DNA from 4 places in the Weizmannia sp. CD-2023 genome. Region 1 is predicted to be linked to each of the others. Evidence: riboswitches for the same ligand, from Rfam matches in the RefSeq annotation. Region 1 holds a riboswitch; each other region holds the start of a gene.
What was found. Region 1 has a riboswitch for S-adenosylmethionine ahead of P9687_RS15580 (methionine biosynthesis PLP-dependent protein). Riboswitches for the same ligand answer to the same signal wherever they lie in the genome.
Positions count from the first base shown of each region.

Region 2: another riboswitch for S-adenosylmethionine. It lies ahead of metK (methionine adenosyltransferase); the one in region 1 lies ahead of P9687_RS15580 (methionine biosynthesis PLP-dependent protein).
Region 3: another riboswitch for S-adenosylmethionine. It lies ahead of P9687_RS09640 (assimilatory sulfite reductase (NADPH) flavoprotein subunit); the one in region 1 lies ahead of P9687_RS15580 (methionine biosynthesis PLP-dependent protein).
Region 4: another riboswitch for S-adenosylmethionine. It lies ahead of P9687_RS04635 (methionine ABC transporter ATP-binding protein); the one in region 1 lies ahead of P9687_RS15580 (methionine biosynthesis PLP-dependent protein).

Region 1 is NZ_JARTJQ010000107.1:22,468-26,680, forward strand. It holds gene kdsA (3-deoxy-8-phosphooctulonate synthase) at 127-969, shown strand; gene P9687_RS15575 (KpsF/GutQ family sugar-phosphate isomerase) at 984-1,961, shown strand; SAM riboswitch class I at 2,340-2,460, shown strand; gene P9687_RS15580 (methionine biosynthesis PLP-dependent protein) at 2,538-3,653, shown strand; gene metC (cystathionine beta-lyase) at 3,650-4,213, shown strand, end outside.
Region 2 is NZ_JARTJQ010000002.1:16,576-20,788, reverse strand. It holds gene pckA (phosphoenolpyruvate carboxykinase (ATP)) at 1-1,584, opposite strand, end outside; SAM riboswitch class I at 1,755-1,903, shown strand; gene metK (methionine adenosyltransferase) at 2,049-3,260, shown strand; gene asnB (asparagine synthase (glutamine-hydrolyzing)) at 3,491-4,213, shown strand, end outside.
Region 3 is NZ_JARTJQ010000069.1:7,252-11,464, reverse strand. It holds gene P9687_RS09655 (VOC family protein) at 1-187, opposite strand, end outside; gene P9687_RS09650 (phosphosulfolactate synthase) at 171-956, opposite strand; gene P9687_RS09645 (2-phosphosulfolactate phosphatase) at 949-1,644, opposite strand; SAM riboswitch class I at 1,818-1,918, shown strand; gene P9687_RS09640 (assimilatory sulfite reductase (NADPH) flavoprotein subunit) at 2,039-3,895, shown strand; gene cysI (assimilatory sulfite reductase (NADPH) hemoprotein subunit) at 3,913-4,213, shown strand, end outside.
Region 4 is NZ_JARTJQ010000032.1:23,449-27,661, reverse strand. It holds gene P9687_RS04645 (MetQ/NlpA family ABC transporter substrate-binding protein) at 1-39, opposite strand, end outside; gene P9687_RS04640 (methionine ABC transporter permease) at 101-763, opposite strand; gene P9687_RS04635 (methionine ABC transporter ATP-binding protein) at 753-1,793, opposite strand; SAM riboswitch class I at 1,866-1,974, opposite strand; gene P9687_RS04630 (ABC transporter ATP-binding protein) at 2,056-2,835, opposite strand; gene P9687_RS04625 (hypothetical protein) at 2,895-3,467, opposite strand; gene P9687_RS04620 (ParM/StbA family protein) at 3,479-4,213, opposite strand, start outside.

The DNA.
Region 1 (4,213 bases):
ATGAAAAAAGTTTGTGAATACTCTTTACATATTCCTTGCCCTGTGCGGTTTCCTAAAGGATAATATTTGTAACCTGCAGCAGAAGGAGTAAAGACACGTGAAAACTTAAAAATGAGGAGTGAGCAAATGAAAACAGTCCAACTGAACAGCCGGATAGCTTTCGGCCCATCTCTGCCGTTCGTATTGATTGCCGGCCCGTGCGTGATTGAAAGTGAAACAATGGCCATGGAAACAGCCGCAACCCTTCAAACCATTGCCGGAAAACTCGGCATTCCTTTCGTTTTTAAAGCTTCTTTCGACAAAGCCAACCGATCATCCATTTTTTCCAAAAGGGGCCCGGGACTGGAAAAAGGGCTCGAAATACTTGATCGTATTAAAAATGCATTTGGCATGCCGGTCACGTCCGATATTCATGAGCCGCACCAGGCAAAAGCAGCCGGGGAAGTGCTCGACATGCTGCAAATCCCCGCATTCCTTTGCCGCCAGACTGATTTGCTGCTCGCCGCTGCCGCGACGGGCAAAATCGTGAATGTCAAAAAAGGGCAGTTTTTGGCGCCTTGGGATATGAAAAACGTCATTCAAAAACTGGAGGAATCCGGCACTGAAAAAATTCTCCTTACGGAACGCGGTTCGACATTCGGCTACAATAACCTGGTGGTGGATATGCGCGCACTTCCGGAAATGCGCAGATTAGGGTATCCGGTCGCGTTTGACGCCACCCACAGTGTCCAAATCCCGGGCGGAAACGGCACTTCAACAGGCGGAAAGCGAGCGCTTGTCCCGTATCTCGCAAGGGCAGCGGCGGCTTGCGGGATCGATGCGTTGTTTCTGGAAGCCCATCCCGATCCGGGACAAGCCTGGTCGGATGGCCCGAATATGGTAAAACTGGATGATCTTGAAGAAATGTTAAAGCCAATGATAGAAATTGATCGCATGATAAAAGAACAAACAGCGGCAAACATCCATTAATGGAGGTGAAAATGATGTTAAAAGATTTCAGACGAAGCATCAATTATGTCGAAAGCGTCCGTGAAGTGCTGGAAAAAGAGGCCAATGAGATTTTAAAGCTGAAAGACCGGATAAATTTCCGGATAAATGAAGGTATTGAAATGATATTGGCGTGCGAAGGGAGAGTCATTTTTACGGGAATGGGGAAATCGGGCACCATCGGGCGGAAACTTGCTTCCACATTTGCAAGCACCGGTACCCCGGCATTTTTCCTTCACCCGGGAGAAGCACTGCACGGCGATCTTGGAAAAATAACAAAAAAAGACATCCTAATTGCCATTTCCAACAGCGGGGAAACGCCGGAAATATTAAATATGATCCCTTCCATCAAAAGGATCGGCGCAAAAATGATTGCCATTTCTGGTTCACGCAAGTCAGCACTGGCACGGTGTTCGAATCTGGTGATGGATATCGGGGAAGTTGAGGAAGCGTGCCCGCTCGGCCTTGCGCCGACTTCTACGACAACCGTCACGCTTGCGCTCGGGGATGCGATTGCGGTTGCCCTTTTAAAGGCAAGGGATTTTAAACCTGAAAACTTTGCGCTCTTCCATCCCGGCGGCTCGCTTGGCAGGCGTTTGCTTCTAACAGTTGGCCATGTGGCTAAACGCAAAAGCATGAACCCGGTTGCCAGAATGGATACCGGCATAAAGGAAGCATTATTTATGATGACGGAAGCGGGGACGGGGGCTGTCTCGGTCATTGATAAGCAGGGCCGGCTTGCCGGCATTTTAACGGATGGCGATATCCGGCGCGAGCTTTTAAACGGCCATGAAGTACTGGATAAAAAAGTGGCAGACCTGTATACAAAATATCCGGTTTGCGTCAGTGAGCACCAGCTGGCAGCGGAAGCATTGCGAATAATGGAAGACCGCGCTTTCAAGGTGCTGCCGGTTGTTGCCGGCCAGAAACCAGTTGCCATGCTCCATATTCAGGATTTGATCCAGACTATATAGGCAAAATAACAAGATATTGGACAGAGCGGATTCATAAAGAATACCGCTTTTTTTGGTGTTTACCGCCAATATTTACACAGCAGCTGTCTGCTTCTTTTCGGGGATACCACACAAAGATTTCGGTGACAATGGTTCAGTGGCCTATTAAAATAAAAGGGTCACGAATACTACAGACGGGGTCATTACGCTTCTCCTTTCATCTTTGCTGTTTTATTTTCTCACCATATTGATTGTCCATAAGAAAAACAAAATTTAAATTGAAAATTTTTTAAAAAAGCTTGACGAATCCGAAAAAAAGGGATAAATTGAACGTAAGCATTTTTTATGTCCGTTGTGTATGCCTTTTGTGGCGTTTATGGCAAATTTCATATTGGTGTTTTCTTATCAAGAGAGGTTGAGGGAATGGCCCGATGAAGCCTCAGCAACCTTCAATGCTTTTACGCGTTGAAAAGGTGCTAAGTCCTGCAAGTTATGGGATCCATAACTTGAAAGATAAGAAGATGGTTCATGCACGAAAAGAATGGCCTTCTTCTTATTGGAGAAGGCTTTTTGATTTTAAGTGAGGGAGTGTCCATCATGTATCGTACAGAAACAAAACTTGCACAGATCGGAAACCGCAGTGACCGCGTGACAGGTGCGGTGAACCCGCCTGTTTATTTTTCTACCGCTTACCACCACGAAGGCATTGGGCAGTCGACCGGTTTCGATTATTCCCGTACCGGCAACCCGACACGCCAGTTGCTGGAAGAAGCGATTGCGGATCTGGAGGGCGGGGACCGCGGGTTTGCGTGCAGTTCCGGCATGGCTGCGATTTTCACTGTTTTATCTTTGTTCCAGGCCGGCGATGAGTGGATTGTGAGTGATGATTTATACGGCGGCACCTACCGCCTGCTGGAGCAGGGGTATAAAAAATGGGGGCTTTGTTGTAATTACGTGAATACGTGCAACCCGGAAAATATTGAAAAAGAAATCACCCCGAAAACGAAAGCCATTTTTCTCGAAACACCGACAAACCCCCTCATGCAGCAGACGGATATCGGCGCTGTGGCTGAAATTGCGAAAAGGCACGGAATCCTGCTGATCGTGGACAATACTTTTTATACTCCGCTTTTGCAGCGGCCGATCAAAGAAGGCGCTGATATTGTGGTCCACAGCGCAACGAAATATCTTGGCGGGCATAACGACGTGCTGGCTGGGCTGATCGTGGCAAAGGGCGCTGAACTTTGCGACAAGCTTTTCTTGTACCATAACGGCGCCGGCGCCACACTCAGCCCGTTTGATTCGTGGCTTCTGATGCGCGGCATGAAAACGCTGGCGCTCCGGATGGAAAAACACGAAAAGAATGCAAAAGCTGTGGCGGCCTTTTTAAGCGCGCATCCGGACGTAAAAGATGTGCTGTATCCTGGACGCGGCGGGATGCTTTCTTTCCGTGTAAAAGAAGAATCATGGGTTGACCCGTTTTTACGCGGCCTGTCTTTGATTACATTTGCCGAAAGCCTCGGCGGGACGGAAAGTTTTATCACTTACCCGGCTACACAGACGCATGCCGACATTCCGGAAGAAAAACGGATTGCCTCAGGCGTGGACAACTGCCTTTTGCGCTTTTCAGTCGGAATTGAAGATGACCGCGATTTGATTGCAGATATTGAAAAAGCTTTTGCCAACATTCACGAAGGGGTGCAAACACGATGACAAATGAAGATTATTCTTTTCAAACGAGGCTTTTACATAACAGCCACAAAATTGACCCGGCGACCGGTGCGGTGAGTGTGCCGATCCAGCATGCTTCGACATACCACCAGGCGGACATTGACCAGTTCGGCAAATACGATTACAGCCGCTCGCTCAATCCGACGAGGGAAGCGCTCGAGGATGTCATAGCCGAACTCGAAGGCGGCGCCAAAGGTTTCGCGTTTGCTTCCGGGATGGCGGCGATTTCAACGGCGTTTCTGCTTTTGTCGGCGGGCGACCATGTTGTGATCACCGAGGATGTGTACGGCGGCACGTTCCGGATGGTGACGGAAGTCCTGACACGGCTTGGTATTGAACATACATTTGTGGATATGACCAACCTTGAAGAAGTGCGGCAGGCCGTCCGCCCGAACACGAAAGCTTTTTATGTAGAAACCCCTTCAAACCCGCTTTTAAAAGTGACGGATATCCGGGCGGTGAGTGAACTGGCAAAGGCAACCGGGGCGCTCACCTTTGTCGACAACACCTTTTTAACGCCTGCCCTGCAGCGTCCGCTTGAA
Region 2 (4,213 bases), on a different contig from region 1:
AAGCGGGCCGCCGAGTTTTTCAATGTCATCCGGCACCGAAAATTGCCGGAAATTTTCTTTGAACCGGGCTGCAAGTTCGAACGCTTTTTCACGGTAAGCCTGCTTGTCCGTCCATGTATCTGCCGGATAAAGGACGTCATCTGACACCCCTTCAATATGAACCGGGATGTGTAGCCCGAAAATATCATCCTGCCGTGTTTCGGTATCTTTCAGTTTGCCGTTTATCGCAGCCCGGACCATGGCCCGCGTATCGCTTAATTTCATGCGGGAACCGGTTCCGTACGGGCCGCCTGTCCAGCCGGTATTGACAAGAAATACCTGGACGTTGTGCCTGTCAACTTTCTCGCCGAGCATTTCCGCATAAACGGCGGGCTCAAGCGGCAAGAACGGCGCGCCGAAGCAAGTGGAGAACACGGCTTCCGGGCGCGTGACGCCGCGTTCGGTACCGGCCAGTTTAGAAGTGTAACCGCTTAAGAAATGGTACATGGCCTGCTCTTTTGTCAGCCTGCTGATCGGCGGCAGGACACCGGATGCATCGGCCGTCAGGAATATAATGGTTGACGGATGGCCGGCCATGCCGGAGCGGGCAATATTGCCGATGTTTTCAATCGGGTAAGCAGCCCTTGTATTTTCCGTCAGTGCATTGTTGTCATATTGCGGTTTGCGGGACACCGGATCTACGACCACATTTTCAAGTACGGTCCCAAAACGGATCGCCTGGTAAATTTGTGGTTCTTTTTCTTCCGTAAGCCCGATGCACTTTGCATAGCATCCGCCTTCAATATTGAAGACACCGCTGTCGGACCAGCCGTGCTCATCGTCCCCTATAAGTGCGCGCTCCGGATCGGCGGAAAGCGTCGTTTTCCCGGTCCCGGACAAGCCGAAAAACAGGGCCGTATCGCCGTTTTTCCCAGTATTGGCGGAGCAGTGCATGGGAAGGATGCCTTTTTGCGGCAGCAAGTAATTCATGATGGAAAAAATGCTTTTTTTCATTTCGCCTGCATATTCCGTCCCGCCGATCAAAATTATCCGGCGTTCAAGTGAAATCATGATGAACGCTTCGGAATGCGTGCCGTCAAGCGCCGGGTCTGCCTTAAACAGCGGCGCGGAAAGAATCGTAAATTGCGCATCGTGTTGATAGAGCTCCTCCGCATCCGGCCGGATAAACAATTGATGCGCGAATAAATTATGCCAGGCGAACTCATTCACGGTCTGGATCGGAAGGCGGCTTTTTGGATCGGCACCCGCAAAACCTTTAAACACAAAAATTTCGTCTTTCCCTTTTAAATGCCGGACCATTTTTTCATAAAGCCTGTTGAACACGCCGGGAGAAACCGGCTGGTTGATTTTGCCCCAGTCGACACGGTCTTTTGATTCGGAGTCGACGACAATAAATTTATCTTTCGGTGACCTTCCTGTATATTTTCCTGTTGCAGCAGAAATGGCCCCTTCCGTTGTCAGTACAGCTTCTTTCCGTTCGATAATTTTTTCCATTAATTGTGGCACGGAAAGCTGCATGCGTACGTTTTCCCCCGACAACAAAAACTTTAAATCGTCAGAAGCGCCAATCAGATCCATTTTCATAAACCGCCCCTTTGAATAACTTATTTCACTTTAAACGATATCAGTATAACATATTCATCCGTTTATTACATACTTTTTTCCGGGAAAAATGCAGAGGACAAAGGGGAGAAGGGCGAAAAAATCATTGACAGCGCCTGCTAAATTGCGTATGATTTTACTTTGAACGGATACTCTTATCCCGAGCTGGTGGAGGGACGGGCCCGATGAAACCCAGCAACCCGCCTCTGGAACAGGCAATGCGCTCGCAACGCAGCTGCCGCTTGACTTCCAGGCAAAGGTGCTAACCTGCAGCAAGGATTGTTTCCTTGAACGATAAGAGTGAAAGGCGCGATTGATTGAAGTCAAAACCTTTCCACTCATGATGAATGGGGAAGGTTTTTATTTTTGGCTTTGTACATGAAATGAATCGAGTTTAGGGTATGAGTACCGTTTCCAATATGTAACCATATAAGGAGGAAAAGCGGATGTTAAAAGGACGGCATTTGTTCACATCGGAATCGGTGACGGAAGGCCATCCGGACAAAATTTGCGACCAGATTTCCGATGCCATTTTGGATGCCATTTTAGAAAAAGACCCGAATGCCCGCGTTGCCTGTGAAACTTCCGTCACAACAGGGCTCGTGCTTGTCACGGGGGAAATTTCCACCAATACATATGTGGATATTCCGAAAGTGGTGCGCAAGACCATTAAAGAGATCGGCTATACGCGCGCGAAATACGGGTTTGATGCGGAAACCTGCGCGGTGCTGACATCGATTGACGAACAGTCCGAAGATATTGCGCGCGGCGTTAACCAGGCTTTGGAAGCCCGCGAAGGCGGGATGAGCGACGAAGAGATTGAGGCAATCGGAGCCGGCGACCAGGGCCTGATGTTCGGGTTTGCCTGCAATGAGACAGAAGAGCTGATGCCGCTTCCCATTTCGCTTGCCCACAAGCTTGCCCGCCGTCTTGCTGAACTCCGCAAACAAGAAGTGATCCCGTATTTGCGCCCGGATGCAAAGACACAGGTGACAGTTGAATATGACGAGAACAACCAGCCTGCCCGGATTGATACGATTGTCATTTCAACGCAGCATGATCCTGACACAAGCGCCGGACAAATCCAGGAAGATATGAAAAAATACGTCATTGAACCGGTTGTGCCGGCACACTTGCTCGATGCGGATACAAAGTATTTGATTAATCCGACCGGCCGCTTTGTCATCGGCGGCCCTCAAGGGGATGCGGGGCTGACCGGCCGCAAAATCATTGTCGACACGTACGGCGGCTATGCCCGGCACGGCGGCGGCGCATTTTCCGGGAAAGACCCGACGAAAGTGGACCGTTCCGCTGCTTATGCCGCCCGCTATGTTGCGAAAAATATTGTTGCGGCAGGCCTTGCGGAAAAATGCGAGGTACAGCTTGCGTATGCGATCGGGGTGGCGAAGCCCGTTTCTATTTCCATCGATACGTTTGGGACCGGAAAAGTGCCGGAAAAAGTGCTGATCGAGGCGGTCGAAGCTCATTTTGACCTGCGCCCGGCCGGCATTATCAAAATGCTCGACTTGCGCCGTCCGATTTACAGGCAGATCGCTGCGTACGGGCATTTCGGCCGCGATGATTTGGATGTGCCTTGGGAAAAAACGGACAAAGCCGGGGCGTTGAACGAATTCGCCCGCAATCATATCGGAAAATAATAGGAAAAAGAGCGCGCCTGGTATACAGGCCGCTCTTTTTCATAAAACGGCGGGAATAAGGAATCCTGTTTGCCTCATTTTTAACAAAAACCCTGCAAACTGGCGGAAAACATGCTAAACTATATTACATGTGCAGAATTTGGCCGTCAAATTTTGGCGGAAATGCATTTGTTTTTTAAAGAAATAAATTTACAATAGAGTATATCGAAATGAAGTAGGTGACTTTTTACATGTGCGGATTTATTGGCTGCGTCCATGACCATCCCGTTACATTATCAGACGAAGACAGGCAACAGTTTAAACAGATGAATCATATGATTGAGCACCGCGGCCCGGATGATGAAGGCTTTTATGAAGACGAGCATATCCAGTTCGGTTTCAGGCGCCTGAGCATTATCGATATCGAGGCGGGGCACCAGCCTTTAACATACGAAAACGAACGGTACTGGATTATTTTTAATGGCGAAATTTATAACTATGTTGAATTACGTGAAGAATTGATTAAAGAAGGGATGACATTCGAAACGAATTCGGATACGGAAGTCATTCTTGCCATGTACAGCCGTTACGGCGAAAAAGCAATCGGACGCCTGCGCGGGATGTTCGGGTTTGCGATCTGGGATAAGCAGGAACAAACGCTGTGCGGCGCGCGTGACCCGTTCGGCATTAAACCGTTCTTCTATTATGAAGACGGCGATAAAATGTATTTCGGTTCTGAAAAGAAAAGCATTTTGCTTGCCATGGAAAAACCAGAACTGAATTATGATGCTGTCCAATATTATTTAACCTACCAATTTGTGCCCGAACCTTTCACCATGACAAAAGGCATCCGGAAACTTGAACCGGGCCATTATTTTGTGAAAAAAATTGGCAAACCGATGGAAATCAAACGATATTGGAAAGCATCCTTCCACCCGGTTCATAAAAGCGAGGACGAATTTATTCAAGAAGTG
Region 3 (4,213 bases), on a different contig from region 1:
TTTTCGGGTTAGAATCTATTTTTTCAGGGCTCAGATGGCAGACAACCTGGTCCCCGAAAAAATTGAAAGTGACCCGGTCATCATACCGGCGCGCCACCTTGCAGCCTAATTTTTCATAGAAATCGGCTGTTTCATCAAGATCTTTGCACGGAATCGCCAAATGAAAAATTTTATCTGTTTCTCTCATGGGAATCTCCTCCAATAAAAAAAGTATCTGATCGCAAACCGAGCCTTAATGTTTCAAGCGCAAGGGCATCCGAAAAAGGGATGTTGGCCAAATTGGCATCCGGACCGAGATGGTGGATAAAAAAAGCCTGGAGCTGCTTGTTGGGCGCTTCGAAAATCAAAGAATCGCGAGGAATCCCGGAGTCCAGGATGGCCGCAAACATCTCCTCCCGTATTTCCCCGTCCCCGTTGCAAATGCCGCTCGTGCCGCTTTCCCTTGCCTCTGTCATCACTTTATATGCGCCTGCTTCTAAATCTTGACTAATCGATTCCAGCCATAACGCGGGCGTATCGGCCATTGATTTGGCAGCATCTTTTGAGCCGACTTCACTTAACACTTTAAACTCCTTTGAAAACTCCGCAATATAGCGGCATTTTTCCGTATTGGACAGCGGCAGGGTGCCATTTGAGATTTCAACATATTCGCATTCAAACCGCCGGCAGTATTGAACGTACCGATCCGTTTTTCCCTGGCTGGCAAACTTTTCAAATAAAGTGCCGCCGAAAAAGAAGGCAATGCCGTTTTGCCTCAAGTGATCTATTTTTTCTTCCAAATGGCGTGAAACGACCGATGTCCCCCAGCCGAATTTGACGAAATCAATATAAGGGGCTGCACTGTTCATGGTATCTTTAAAAAAGTTCAGCGGAATGCCATTGTCAATTAAGATGGTGATTCCGCAATCCCGCGGTTTCTCATTGCGTAAAGGCAGTGTCAAACCATGGTCATTCATCTTCAACCCTCACGATCGTTGGAAATTCTCCTGTTGGATCCATTTTCATCACAAACCCGCAGTCTCTCTCTTTAATGCAAAATTCCAGGTCAGCCGGGTTAAATGCAGGCTGGCCGGGATCAAGAAATTTTTTTGCAACACTGGCATCTACAATCTCCTTGATCACTGATTCCGGCTTTATCGTGCCGGAGCCGGTGAGGATGCTTTCCATGTATAACGCGCATGCCAGGTCATCTTCCCCCGTCGGATGGGAAGCAATCATGTTGATGCGGGCGTTGTCTTTGTCTTTCCATTTGCGCCGGACCCATTTTGCCGTCGTTTTTGCATTCGAAAAGCCGGTAACATAGACTTCCTTTGCGTGAAGGGCGTGAAAAACTGCTTTTACCCCGTTTGTCGATGTTTGTACCAACGTTTTGCCGGCTAACGGCTGTTTGGCGATGGCGGCCGGTGAATGACCAAAATCAAATCCTGGGATCGGAAGGCCGTGCCTTTCGCCCGTGAGCAAAACATGCGGGTATTTGTTTTTGATACGAAAAGCCGTTTCTATTGAGTCAGCCAGCCATATTTCTTTTACGCCGCCCAAAAAGGCATGGTGGGCAACCGTAAACGCGCGGATTACATCGATCACAATATTGGCATCTCCATCTTCCGGCGTCATCTCATTCCCCTGGTAAATGCGGATATTCATCCATTCCCCCCTCATTCTGTGCAAAAGATACATAAAGTATATTGGGGGGACGCTTGATGCGGAACTTGCCACCCTTTTCCTTTTTTAAATGTCCCATCTGTTCAAAAAAGAATTGACTGTACCTGTATTTGATTGTATAATGTTTTCAATGATTTCTAAATAATGATTTGTGCTTCTTATCCAGAGAGGTGGAGGGAAAGGCCCTTTGAAGCCTCGGCAACAGGTTGAAAAACACTGTGCCAATTCCTGCAGACAATCGTCTGAAAGATAAGAGAAGTTGACCATTGTGCGCCGGCTCTTCTTATCTTTGTAAGGAGAGCTTTTTTCGAAGGCGCTTCTCATGGAAAGAAGCGGATTAAAATCCAAGTAAACTTCTATGTCTATTTGGATTAGGATGTCATACATAAATAAACAAATGAAAAGTGCATGCAAACATTGCGAGGTGGAAGATTTGCCGTTAAGTGTACAAAACAGCCCGTTTAGTAAAGAACAGGCGGAAAAGTTAAATGAACTGCTGCAACTATTAACGGATCAGCAAAAATTATGGCTAAGCGGATATTTAACCTATCCGTTTGCCGAACAAGGAACGAATCCCCCGGGAAGTACAGCTGTTGCTGAAAAACCGGTACAGACGGCAACCAAAACGGTTACGCTGCTGTTTGGTTCCGAGACAGGCAATGCCCAGGCGCTTGCCGAAGCATTCGCAGCCAGATTAAAAGAAATGCAGTTTGCCGTATCTTTTTCGGCACTCGATGCGGCCAAGCCGAAAGATTTAAAAAATGCAGGGTATCTGCTCATCATTACAAGCACACAAGGGGAAGGGGACCCGCCCGACAACGCATTGTCTTTCTATGAGCTGATCCACAGCAGAAAAGCCCCAAAACTGGACGGGGTCCCTTTTTCCGTTTTGGCGCTTGGGGACCAGACATATGAGTTTTTTTGCAAGGTCGGAAAAGAGATCGACAAGAGGCTGGAAGAGTTGGGCGGGGAAAGGCTCTATCCGCGGGTGGATTGTGATGTGGATTATGAAGAGGACGCCCGCGAATGGTTTGAAGGGGTTGCAGGCGTGCTCCGGGCATCTGCCTTGCCGGCTTCAACCGCTGCGGATGCCACCCGGCCTGCAAACACCGATTATTCCAAATCCAACCCGTTCCAGGCGGAAGTGTTGGAAAATATCAACTTGAACTGGGAAGGGTCCAATAAAAAAACGCACCATATCGAACTATCCCTTGAAGGGTCCGGTTTTACATTTGAACCGGGGGACAGCATCGGGATTTACCCGGAAAATGATCCGAAACTCGTGGAACGGCTGATCGAAAAGCTCGGCTGGGATCCGGAAGAACCAGTTCCGGTCAATAAAAAAGGGGAAGTGCTGCCGGCCAGGGAAGCATTACTCAGACATTATGAAATTACGAGATTAACAAAACCGCTGCTTCAGCAGGCAGCCGTGCTTTTCGGAAACAAAGCGCTTACGGCTTTGCTTGAAAATGAAGCGGAGGCAAAGGCGTACCTTGAAGGGCGGGGCCTGCTCGATCTTGTCGAGGAATATCCGCCGGAAAAAGTGGAAGTGCAAGCTTTCGTACAAATGCTCCGGAAAATGCCGCCGCGGCTTTATTCGATCGCAAGCAGCTGGAAAGCGAACCCCGATGAAGTCCATCTTGTCATTGCACTGGACTGCTATACAGCAAACGGAAGGGTGCGCGAAGGGGTTTGCTCCGGGCAAATCGCAGGCAGGATAAAACCGGGAGACAAGCTGCCGGTTTATGTCCACCGCAATCCGAATTTCAAACTTCCGGCTGACCCGGATGTGCCGGTGATCATGATCGGGCCGGGAACAGGCGTGGCGCCGTTCCGTTCTTTCCTGGAAGAAAGGGAAGCGGAAGGGATCACCGGACGAACATGGCTGTTTTACGGGGACCAGCATTTTGCGACGGATTTTCTGTATCAGCTTGACTGGCAAAACTGGCTGAAAAATGGCGTGCTCGAACGGATGGATGTGGCTTTTTCGCGCGACCAGGCAGAAAAAATATACGTCCAGCACCGGATGCTTGAAAAAAGCAAAGATTTTTATGCATGGCTTGAAAAAGGCGCCTGTGTGTATGTGTGCGGCGATGAAAAGCAGATGGCCCGCGACGTCCAGGAAACGCTGCTTGAAATTCTTGAAACAGAAGGCAATATGGCGAGGGAAGAGGCAGAGGATTATTTACAGGAAATGCGACGGGCAAAACGATACCAGCGTGATGTGTATTAACAGAGAGGGGCAGGAAGATGGCTGATAAAAAACTTGATCCGCTTGAAACGATAAAAGAAAAAAGCCGGTTTTTAAGAGGGACGATTGCGGAAGGGCTCAAAGATCCACTGACCGGCGCGATATCCGAAGACGATAATAAACTGTTGAAATTTCATGGCAGCTACCAGCAGGACGACCGCGATATCCGCAACGATCGGCGCAAAAAGAAACTGGAGCCGGCTTACCAGTTTATGGTGCGTGTCCGCATTCCGGGCGGTGTTGCGACCCCGGAACAGTGGCTTGTGATGGATGAACTGGCGCAAAAATACGGGAACGGAA
Region 4 (4,213 bases), on a different contig from region 1:
CAGGATGAGCCCCAATAATAGAATCGCAAATTTTTTCATCGCTGCTAAGTCCCCCTGAATTGAATTTTTTATAAAAAAGGTGTAACCCTTTTTTTCAATATTATTTTCTCCGGATTTTTTTGGAGAGAAAGTTGCCCAATGTCTGGACAAGCTGGGTGAAAATGACCAGCGTGATAACGGTAACGATCATGACGCCTGTCTGAAACTGGTTGTACCCGTATGTGATCGCCAAATCCCCGATCCCGCCGGCACCGACCGCGCCCGCCATCGCGGAAGCCCCAATCAGCCCGATGGTGGCAATCGTTAAATTGAGCACCATGGATGCCTTTGCTTCCGGAAGCAAAAACCGCCAAATAATCTGCCAGTTCGTCGCCCCCATTGACTGCGCAAGTTCGATTGTCCCTTTGTCGACTTCAAGCAGTGAACTTTCAATGAGCCTCCCGATGTAAAAAGCAGTGTACAACACAAGCGGCACAATCGCTGCGGTTGTTCCGATCGCTGTCCCGACAACCCAGCGCGTAAACGGAATGATCGCGACAACGAGAATAATAAACGGGATCGACCGAAAAATATTGATAATCACATTTAAAATATTAAAAATCCATTTGTTTTCCCATATGCCGTTTTCCCGGGTAATAACGAGAATGACGCCAACCGGGATGCCGATGATGATGGAAATGAGTAATGATACAGCCACCATATACAGCGTCTGGCCCATTGCCGTGAAAAATTGCGGCCAAAACCATGACCAATCAAATGCCATTTTTCTCCACCTCCCGAATGATCGCTTCGTGATCGTTGATGTACTGAATGGCCCGCTTCATTTCTTCCGGGTCGCCTTTCAATTCGACAAGCAGGTTGCCAAAAGGGATTCCCTGAAGTTCGGTGATCATGCCATGAAGCACATTCAGGTCGATTGAAAATTGTTTTGCTGTATTGGATAACAGCGGCATATTGGTGGAAGCTCCTTTAAACAGAATCCGGTAAATGCCGTGCGGGTTGTCTTTGCTGCTTTCATCGATCAGTTTTTGCACTGATGGCGGAATCGAATCATTCAGCACGGTTTTCACAAAGCTTCTCGCAATTTGCGTTTTCGGTTCTGTGAAAAGGTCGATTACAGGGCCCTGCTCCACAATTTTTCCGCCGTCCAGCACTGCCACTTTATCACAAATGTCACGAATGACGTTCATTTCATGGGTGATCATAAGAATCGTGATGCCCAGCTCGTCCCGGACTTTCCGTAAAAGGGCAAGCACGGCTTCAGTCGTATTCGGATCAAGGGCCGATGTTGCCTCGTCACAAAGCAGAATGTCCGGGTCTGTCGCAAGGGCTCTTGCAATGCCAACCCTTTGTTTCTGGCCGCCTGACAACTGGTCAGGGTAGTGGTGCATTCTCTCTTCTAACCCGACAAAAGACAATAATTCTGCCACTTTTGCCTTTATTTCTTCCTTCGGGCGGTGTTCCAGCACAAGCGGCATGGCTACGTTTTGAAAAATCGTCTTTGACTGAAGCAGATTGAACTGCTGGAAAATCATGCCGATTTTTTTCCGCTCTTGGCGCAGCTTTGCAGGCGGCAGGCGCACAAGGTCGATCCCGTTAACGAGCACTTCCCCGGAAGTCGGCCGCTCGAGCAGATTCACGCACCGGATCAGCGTGCTTTTCCCGGCACCGCTGTAGCCGACCACCCCGAAGATTTCCCCTTTTTCAACACGCAGGTTGATGCCTTTTAACGCTTCAACCTTTTTGTCCTTCCCTTTTCCGTATACCTTATGAATATCTTCTAATACCAGCATGTTGAAAACTCCTTCTGTTCCTTTTGGCAAAAAAAAACCTTCTTTCATTCGAAAGAGGTTTGCCGGTCAAGTGACTTATCTCTCAGAATGAACCATTCTGCAGGAATTAGCACCTTTCAAAAAAAGATTTGAAGGTTGCTGGACGTCATCGGGCCTGTCCCTCAGTCTCTCTGGATAAGTTATTCATTTGTTATATTTAAATATTAGTGGACGGCTCGGGATTTGTCAATTCATTATTTTATATTTTTTTGTTTTCCAATCATCAGACAACTTGAAACAAAGCCCGGTTTCCCCGCCACTCCACCTGAATTTCATGCTCAAAAAAGCGGGAAAGCACTTGTTTTTCAATCATCTCGGAAGTCCGGCCCTGCCGGAAAACTTCCCCGTTCCTGATCAGCAATGTTTTTTGGAAAGCGGGAGAAATTTCTTCCGGATGGTGCGTGACATATACAAGCGTCGGTCCGTTCTTATCTTTCGCCAGCTCCTCCACACTTTCTAGCAAAATTTCCCGGGCAAACAAATCCAGCCCGTTGCAAGGCTCGTCCAAAATTAAGATGCGCGGTTCCGCCATTAACGCGCGCGCAATTAAAAGCTTCTGCCGCTCTCCTTGCGAACAATGTTCATAAGCACGGCTAAAAAGGGAAGCACAATGTAATTGTTCCATCAAGTGCAGGGCTTTTTCTTCGTCTTGTGCATCCACCGCTTCATACAGCCCGATGGATGCATATTTGCCGCTGATAACCACATCGCTTGCAAGCTGGGTGCGCGGTATTCTCTCCTGGATGGAGGAGCTGACCCAGCCGATTGATTTCCGCAGTTCCGGCAGGCTTGTTTTTCCGAACGTTTTTCCGAGCACCTTGATGCTCCCCTTTGTTGGCCAAATATACCCATTGATCATATTAAGCAAAGTGGTTTTGCCGGAACCGTTTAAGCCGAGGATAGCCCAGTGCTCCCCTTTTTTGACCGTCCAGTGAATGTCCGAGAGCAGTTTTTTGCCGTCGCGCACAAGGCTCACATCGGCAACTTCGATTACATTTTCCATCTGTGCCATCCCCTTACATTTCGTACAAGTTTTAAACACAGGGGTTCACCCTGCGCTCTTTATTTATTCATGCTGGCGAGAAAATCGCCGAGCAGGTCTTCCGCATCTTCTTCTTTTTCCGGCGCTCCCGTTTCGGGCGGTGCCGGTTCGACGGCGGCAGTTCTCCAGTCGAATGCATCAAGATCATCCGATCCAGGCGGCTCACCACCGGATCGAACCGGTTTCGCGTCCGCTTCTTCGCTGGTTTGCGGCAATTCGTCTTCCTGTAAAAAAAGCGTCTCATCCATAGATACAGGTTGTTTCGACAGGGCCGCAAAGAGCGAAGTCGCCCGGAGTGGATCCTGAATCAGTTCGTAAACAATGCTGCCGAGCATCGCTTCCGAATGTTCATGCTTCAGCCAGTCATGTTGCACTTTTGTCAGTTTGCGCGGCAGCGGGATTGTAATGGTTTCTTTGTCCTTTACGAGCGACTGGTTGATGCCCTGTAAGACATATCCGGCTATTTTGGCGGAGAAGTTCCGTTTCTCTTTTTCTTTTAACTTTGACAGTTCTTTTAAAATATGATCGGGCGTATCCTGGGGGATCCGGAACGCAATCGTCTGGCCCCGCTTCATCCCGCTTTGTTTTTCCATATTTTTTCACCTTATTTGGATTCGACCGGTTTCTTTCCTTTGTCTTCCGGTTTATTGTTTTTCCTCACATAATCCGAAATTAATTTGTAGTAAGCATTGGCCATCATCCAGATGCTCTCTTTTTCATCTTCAAAGAAATCAATATTGTAGCCTTCAAGGCTGTTGTTCAGCGTTTTTAAGTAATCTTTCAGGACAACAGAACCGCCGCCGACAAAATAGCAAATCTCTGTTTGTGAGTTTTTCTGCCACACGTTCCGGAGCAGGCGGTATTGTTTCTTTGCAAGGTCAAACAAGATACGGTCTGTAATGTCGTGCACGCTTGTCCGGCTGCCTTTTACCATAATATGGTTGCGGTCATGCTTTTTCGTGATAATATCGACCACATCACGGCGGCTGTCCAATTCGACCCCGTATTTGACGCGGATTTCTTCACGGATCTGTTCAAGCGCTTCTGATACGCCGAGATTAAATCCCTGCGCCCGGTCATCATCGACTGTCCTGTTTTTGATCACGGCGATATCCGTTGAGAGGCCGCCGATATCCTGGATTAAAATGCGTTTGTCAATCAATTCGCGGTTAATAATGTTTAAATCGTTATCCATGACAAGATTGATAAAAGCGGCAAAGCCTTCCGGATACACTTTGATTTCGTCAAATTTCAGATTGACTTTCAACCCCTGATATTTCGGTGTGACAAGAAATTCCACCTGGTGGACGGATCCAAGCAGCTGCGAGCGGTAGCCCGC